Regions from separate parts of the Pantoea agglomerans genome, predicted to be linked through region 1. Evidence: predicted binding sites of a transcription regulator. Region 1 holds the regulator's gene; the other holds the start of a gene.
The links. The regulator PurR, encoded in region 1, represses purine synthesis genes. The targets are predictions, from matches to a motif close to CANGCAAACGTTTGCNTG.
Positions count from the first base shown of each region.

Region 2: the regulator PurR is predicted to act here: its motif matches at 2,207-2,224, upstream of LB453_RS21805 (nucleobase:cation symporter-2 family protein).

Region 1 is NZ_CP083809.1:2,187,556-2,191,384, forward strand. It holds gene LB453_RS13145 (C40 family peptidase) at 1-716, shown strand, start outside; gene LB453_RS13150 (YnhF family membrane protein) at 763-852, opposite strand; gene purR (HTH-type transcriptional repressor PurR) at 1,137-2,162, shown strand; gene punR (DNA-binding transcriptional activator PunR) at 2,159-3,064, opposite strand; gene punC (purine nucleoside transporter PunC) at 3,184-3,829, shown strand, end outside.
Region 2 is NZ_CP083809.1:4,008,825-4,012,653, forward strand. It holds gene trmH (tRNA (guanosine(18)-2'-O)-methyltransferase TrmH) at 1-78, shown strand, start outside; gene recG (ATP-dependent DNA helicase RecG) at 75-2,153, shown strand; gene LB453_RS21805 (nucleobase:cation symporter-2 family protein) at 2,276-3,661, shown strand; gene LB453_RS21810 (AsmA family protein) at 3,782-3,829, shown strand, end outside.

The sequences.
Region 1 (3,829 bases):
CCAGCCTGCATAAGGCAGAGAAAAAAAGCGCGCGCGAAGATGAGCGACGCAAACGGCGACCGGTTAAAACCAGCGCGAAAAAAACGCGCCCTTCTACTGCGCAAAAACTCAAACTGAAAAAGCAGAAGAAAATCGAAACGGCCGCCCTTTCTCATTCCGCCGGCGAAACGAAAAAATCCCTGAAGTCTTCCCGTAAGCAGCGCTATGGCCACCAGCGCACGCTGAGCAGCGCCAAAGTTGCAACTTCTTCGCTGCTGGACGCCGATGACGGCGGCACCATCAAAATGAGCAAGTCCCACCGCCTGCGCTACCAGAAAGCGCGCGAAACGGCGATGACCAAGCTGATGGGTCAGCTGGGCAAGCCTTATCAATGGGGCGGCACGTCGCCGCACACCGGTTTCGACTGCAGCGGCCTTGTCTGGTACGCCTATAAAGATCTGGTGAAGTTCAGAATTCCGCGCACTGCCAACGAAATGTATCACCTGCGTGACGCCGCGCCGGTGAAGCGCGAGTCGCTGGAGAAAGGCGATCTGGTCTTTTTCCGTATCAACGGTCGCGGCACCGCCGATCACGTGGGGGTCTACCTCGGCAACGGTAAATTTATTCAGTCGCCGCGCACCGGAAAAGATATCCAGATCAGCGGGCTTTCAGACGATTACTGGCAGCGTCACTATATCGGCGCGCGCCGCATGATGACGCCGAAAACCATTCGCTAAACGCCATAAAAAAACCGGGATTTTCCCGGTTTTTTTATCGCTGTCGTTAGTGCATGACGGCGGTAAAGCTAAAGGCCACAATCATCAGCAGCGCCGCGCCCGTGGTCACCAATGCCAGTTTCAAATCAGTGCTCATTACCTCTCCTTATCCACACAGTTTTCAGGGTCTTCAGGGATTTTCCCATAGTTACCGGTAAAAATCTCGTTTTATCCCGCAAGCCTTGTTAGAATCCCCGGCTTTGTTGCGCAACTGACGCAACGCTGATGCCGTTCGCACGCAACAGCCCCTGTTTTGTCCTGCCCAGTGAGTATTTCACCGACAAAAACTGTAGCGAATTAACAGAAATCTCGCTTAGCGGACGCAAACGTTTAACATTATGCTTATCAGTGAGTTATTGGTAAGCCTGGAGTCTCTTTTTAATGGCAACAATTAAAGATGTCGCGAAGCGCGCGGGTGTCTCCACCACCACCGTTTCCCACGTGATCAACAAAACGCGCTTCGTTGCGGAAGAGACGCGCAACGCCGTCTGGCAGGCGATTCAGGAATTACACTATTCGCCCAGCGCCGTGGCGCGCAGCCTGAAGGTCAATCACACTAAAACGCTGGGGCTGCTCGCCACCTCCAGCGAAGCGCCCTATTTTGCGGAAATCATCGAAGCGGTCGAGCATCACTGCTTCGAACGCGGCTACACCCTGATCCTCGGTAACGCCCATAACGATCTGCAGAAGCAGCGCGCCTACCTGTCAATGATGGCGCAGAAGCGCGTCGACGGCCTGCTGGTGATGTGCTCCGAGTATCCGGACGATCTGCTGAAGATGCTGGAAGAGAACCGCAATATTCCGATGGTGGTGATGGACTGGGGCGAATCGCGCGGCGACTTTACCGATACCGTGCTCGATAACGCCTTCCAGGGCGGCTATCTGGCGGGCCGCTATCTGATCGAACGCGGCCATCGTGATATCGGCGCGATCCCCGGCCAGCTGGAGCGTAACACCGGCGGCGGCCGCCATGCGGGATTTTTGAAAGCGCTGGAGGAAGCGGGCATCTCGGTGCGTCCCGAGTGGATCGTGCAGGGCGATTTCGAGCCGGAATCGGGCTATCAGGCGATGCAGCAAATCCTGCAGCAGAAGCAGCGCCCGACGGCGATCTTCTGCGGCGGCGATATTATGGCGATGGGCGCGATCTGCGCTGCCGACGAGATGGGGCTGCGCGTGCCGCAGGATATTTCGGTGATCGGCTATGACAACGTGCGCAACGCGCGCTACTTTACCCCGGCGCTCACCACCGTGCATCAGCCGAAAGCCCAGCTCGGCGAAAAAGCGCTGGAGATGCTGCTGGATCGCATCACCAGCAAACGCGAAGTGTCGCAGACCATTGAAGTGCATCCCACGCTGATTGAGCGTCGTTCAGTCGGCGACGGTCCGTTCCGCGACTACCGCCGTTAATCTTCGCTTAACCACTCCTGATTGAGCGTTTGCGCATCGCCGAGATAGCTGAGCAGCCAGCTGAGCGCCGGCGATGCGCCCGCTTCCGACCAGCTCACGCAGCAGGGACTTTCCGGAAAGGCGGTTGGCAGCGTCAGCTCAACCAGCTCCCCCTTATCCAGCAGCGGGCGCGCCACATGGCCCGGCATCATCGCCACGCATAACCCATCCAGCACGCAGGCCAGCCCCGCCTGCCAGTCCGGCACCACCAGACGCCGCTGGTTATCCAGCGTCCAGGTCATGCGGCGCGGCAGCGCGCGCGAGGTATCCTCCAGCACCAGCGAGGGCCAGGCGCGCAGTGCGTCATCGTCGAGCTGCGGCTGCTGCGTCAGCGGATGCTGGCGCGCCACCACGCAGCGCCAGTTCAGCGCGCCCATATCGCGAAAGGAAAAGCGCCCGCCCACCGGGATCGCCTGGGTGGCACCGATCGCCACATCGACGCGCCCGTCCGCCAGCGCGTCCCAGACGCCGTTAAATACCTCATAGCTGATATGCAGCTCCATATCGGGAAAGTGGCGATAGAAGTCAGTAACCAGCTGGCGGCTGCGCGGCAGCTTCACGATACAATCAACCGCGATGCTGAGCTTGCCGCGCCAGCCGTTCGCCAGCTGCTGACACTGCCTGCGGGTGGCGAGCATTTTTTTGATAACCTCGCGTCCTTCACGCACGAAATGCTCGCCTGCAGGGGTGAGGGCCACGTCGCGATGCTGCCGTTCGAACAGCGGCACCGCCAGCCAGCTTTCCAGCTGGCGCACCGTATAGCTGACGGCAGAGGGCACGCGGTGCAGCTCCTGCGCGGCGGCGCTGAAACTGCCGGTGCGCGCGACGGCATCAACAACTTCAAGCGCATATTCAGACCACATGCTTTTTCCTTTCAAAAATTTTCACAGCACTCTGCAAATATTAACGTTTCACAGCGGCGGGCGCACCCTTTTACACTTTGCCGCGTTCAACCTGCCTGACGAAAGATGAGATAAACACCATGCTGTCCTCAAAAGGATTTATGCCCTACCTCGCCCTGCTCAGTATGCTGGGCTTTCTGGCGACCGATATGTACCTGCCCGCCTTTGGCGCGATGCAGATGAGCTTCAATACCTCGCCCGGCATCATCAGCGCCAGTATGAGCCTGTTCCTGGCAGGCTTTGCCATCGGCCAGCTCTTCTGGGGCCCGCTCTCTGACCGCATCGGTCGAAAACCGGTGCTGCTGATGGGGCTGGGGCTGTTCGCGCTCGGCTGCGCCGGCATGCTGTTGGTGGAAAACGCGGCGCTGATGCTGGCGCTGCGCTTTATTCAGGCGATCGGCGTCTGCGCCGCGGCGGTGAGCTGGCAGGCGCTGGTGGTGGATCGCTATCCGCGCGCGCGCGCCAATAAGGTGTTCGCCACCATTATGCCGCTGGTAGCGCTTTCCCCGGCGCTGGCACCGCTGCTGGGCGCCTGGCTGGTTAGCCATTTTCACTGGCGTTCAATTTTTCTGGTGCTGACGCTGACCGGCGTCGCGCTGATGCTGGTGACGCTGCGTCTGCCCACCACCCGTCCGACGGCGAAGGCGACGGGGGATCAGCCGGGCTTTTTCTCGCTGCTGCGCTCCGGCGTCTATAGCGGCAACGTATTGATCTACGCCGCCTGCT
Region 2 (3,829 bases), 1.8 Mb from region 1:
CATATCAACGCGCTGGGCGAAGTGGAAGCTGACGCCGACTGGTGGGCCAGTATGCAGGCCACGGGGAAAAAGAAATGAAAGGCCGCCTGCTGGATGCCATTCCGCTCAGTACCCTGACCGGCGTCGGCGCCAGTCAGGCGGCGAAGCTGGCTAAGCTCGGCCTGCATACCATTCAGGATCTGCTGCTCCACCTCCCGCTACGCTACGAAGACCGCACCCAGCTCTACGCTATCAACGATCTGCTGCCCGGCATCTGGGCGACGGTAGAGGGCGAAGTCTTGCAGTCCGACATCTCCTTTGGCAGACGCCGCATGCTGGTGTGTCAGATCAGCGACGGCAGCGGCGTGCTGACCATGCGTTTCTTCAACTTCAATGCCGGAATGAAGAACAGCCTGGCGCCAGGCCGTCGCGTGACCGCCTACGGCGAGATCAAGCGCGGCCAGCGCGGCGCGGAAATTATTCACCCTGAATATCGCGTTCAGGGCGAGCAGAGCCCGGTCACGCTGGAAGAGACCCTGACGCCGGTCTATCCCACCACCGAAGGCATTCGTCAGGCCACGCTGCGCAGCCTTACCGATCAGGCGCTGACGCTGCTGGAGAGCGTGCCGATCGCGGAGCTGCTGCCGCAGGAGCTGGCGCAGGGGCTGATTAGCCTGCCGGAAGCGCTGCGCACGCTGCATCGCCCGCCGCCGGACCTGCGCCTGAGCGAGCTGGAGCACGGCCGTCATCCGGCGCAGCGTCGCCTGATCCTCGAAGAGCTGCTGGCGCACAACCTCAGCATGCTGGCGGTGCGCGCCGGGGCGCAGCGCTATTACGCGCTGCCGATGACGCCGCGCCACACCCTGAGCGACAAACTGCTGGCGGCGCTGCCCTTCTCCCCGACTAACGCGCAAAAACGCGTGGTACAGGAGATTGAGCGCGATCTGGCCAACGATTTTCCGATGATGCGCCTGGTGCAGGGCGACGTCGGCTCCGGTAAAACCCTGGTTGCGGCGCTGGCGGCGCTTGACGTTATTGCGCACGGCAAGCAGGTGGCGCTGATGGCACCCACCGAACTGCTGGCAGAGCAGCACGCGAATAACTTCCGCAGCTGGTTCGCGCCGCTCGGCATCGAGGTCGGCTGGCTGGCTGGCAAGCAGAAAGGCAAAGCGCGTCAGGCGCAGCAGGAGGCGATTGCCATCGGCCAGGTGGCGATGGTGGTCGGTACCCATGCGCTGTTCCAGGAGCAGGTGCAGTTCAACGGCCTGGCGCTGGTGATTATTGATGAGCAGCATCGTTTCGGCGTGCATCAGCGGCTGGCGCTGTGGGAGAAAGGCGAAGAGCAGGGCTTTCATCCGCATCAGCTGATTATGACCGCCACGCCGATTCCACGTACCCTGGCGATGACCGCCTACGCCGATCTCGACACCTCGACCATCGACGAACTGCCGCCAGGCCGTACGCCGGTTACCACCGTTGCAATCCCCGACAGCCGCCGCGACGACATTATCGCGCGCGTGCGTCACGCCTGCCAGGAAGGTCGCCAGGCTTACTGGGTCTGTACGCTGATCGAAGAGTCCGATCTGCTGGAGGCGCAGGCCGCGGAAGCGAGCTGGGAAGCGCTGAAAGTCGCGCTGCCCGACCTGAATATCGGTCTGGTACACGGCCGCATGAAGCCTGCGGAAAAACAGGCGGTGATGGCGGCCTTTAAGGCCAATGAGATGCAGCTGCTGGTGGCGACCACGGTGATTGAAGTCGGCGTCGACGTGCCTAACGCCAGCCTGATGATTATTGAAAACCCGGAACGCCTGGGCCTGGCGCAGCTGCATCAGCTGCGCGGGCGCGTCGGGCGCGGCGCGGTGGCATCGCACTGCGTGCTGCTCTATAAAGCGCCGCTGAGCAAAACCGCGCAGCGTCGTTTGCAGGTGCTGCGCGACAGCAACGACGGCTTCGTCATCGCCCAGCACGATCTGGAGATCCGCGGTCCTGGCGAACTGCTCGGCACGCGCCAGACCGGCAACGCTGAATTCAAGGTCGCGGATCTGCTGCGCGATCAGGCGATGGTGCCGGAAGTGCAGCGCGTGGCGCGCCATATCCACCAGCACTACCCTGAACAGGCACAGGCGCTGATTGAGCGCTGGCTGCCGGAAACCGCGCGCTATACCAACGTTTAATCCTCCTCTGTTTGCCCCGGCAGCGCTTTTGCCTGCGCACGCGCAACAAAAGGCTGGCAAACGATTGCTTTCAGCCCGCAGCGGTTTAAAATCCCCCTCTTCGCAGATTGGGAAGCCACTTTATGTCCGTTAATCAACCAGACGCCACACTTCATCAACCGACAACGCCGCGCCAGAGCGAGCTGATTTACCGCCTTGATGATCGCCCGCCGCTGCCGCAAACGCTGTTTGCTGCCGGTCAGCATCTGCTGGCGATGTTCGTGGCGGTGATCACGCCCGCGCTGCTGATTTGTCAGGCGCTGGGCCTGCCTGCGCAGGATACGCAGCACATTATCAGCATGTCGCTGTTCGCCTCCGGCGTCGCCTCCGTGCTGCAAATCAAAACCTGGGGTCCGGTCGGCTCGGGCCTGCTGTCGATTCAGGGCACCAGCTTTAACTTCGTTACCCCCCTGATTATGGGCGGCATGGCGCTGAAAAACGGCGGCGCCGACGTGCCAACCATGATGGCGGCGCTGTTCGGCACCCTGATGGTCGCCTCCTGTACCGAGATGCTGCTGTCGCGCGTGCTTCACCTGGCGCGCCGCATTATTACGCCGCTGGTCTCTGGCATCGTGGTGATGATTATCGGCCTGTCGCTGATTCAGGTCGGGCTGACCTCCATTGGCGGCGGCTTCGCGGCGATGAACGATCACAGCTTCGGCGCGCCGAAGAACCTGCTGCTGGCGGGCCTGGTGCTGGCGGTGATTATTGTGCTCAACCGCCAGCGCAACCCCTGGCTGCGCGTCGCGTCGCTGGTTATCGCCATGGCGATCGGCTATCTCGCCGCCTGGCTGATGGATATGCTGCCGCAAACCGTCGCGTCGACCAGCCAGCCGCTGATGGCGGTGCCGACGCCGCTCTACTACGGCCTGGGCTTTGACTGGAACCTGCTGCTTCCGCTGATGCTGGTGTTTATGGTCACGTCACTGGAGACGATCGGCGATATTACCGCCACCTCGGACGTGTCAGAGCAGCCGGTCAGCGGCCCGCTCTATATGCAGCGCCTGAAAGGCGGCGTGCTGGCGAACGGGCTGAACTCCTTTGTCTCTGCGCTGTTCAATACCTTTCCCAACTCCTGCTTCGGCCAGAACAACGGCGTGATCCAGCTGACCGGCGTTGCCAGCCGCTACGTCGGCTTTGTGGTGGCGCTGATGCTGATCGTGCTGGGTCTGTTTCCGGCGGTAAGCGGTTTCGTGCAGCATATTCCGGAACCGGTGCTGGGCGGCGCGACCATCGTGATGTTCGGCACCATTGCCGCGTCCGGCGTGCGCATCGTGTCGCGCGAGCCGCTGAACCGCCGCGCGATTATGATTATCGCCCTGTCGCTGGCGGTCGGGCTGGGCGTATCGCAGCAGCCGCTGATCCTGCAGTTCGCGCCTGACTGGCTGAAGACCCTGCTCTCTTCCGGCATTGCCGCTGGCGGCATCACCGCCATCGTGCTCAACCTGATCTTCCCCCAGGAAAAGTAACCTCTCCGGCGGGCTGCGGCCCGCCTCTGCTATTTATTCGTATTTACATCCAGGCTGTTGAGCTACAACGGTAATTCAGGCATAACAAGCACTGACCGGAAAGATGGCGGGATGGATACAATGAAATTTCTTGGAAAATTTTTTCTTACGGTACTGTTACTGCTGGTG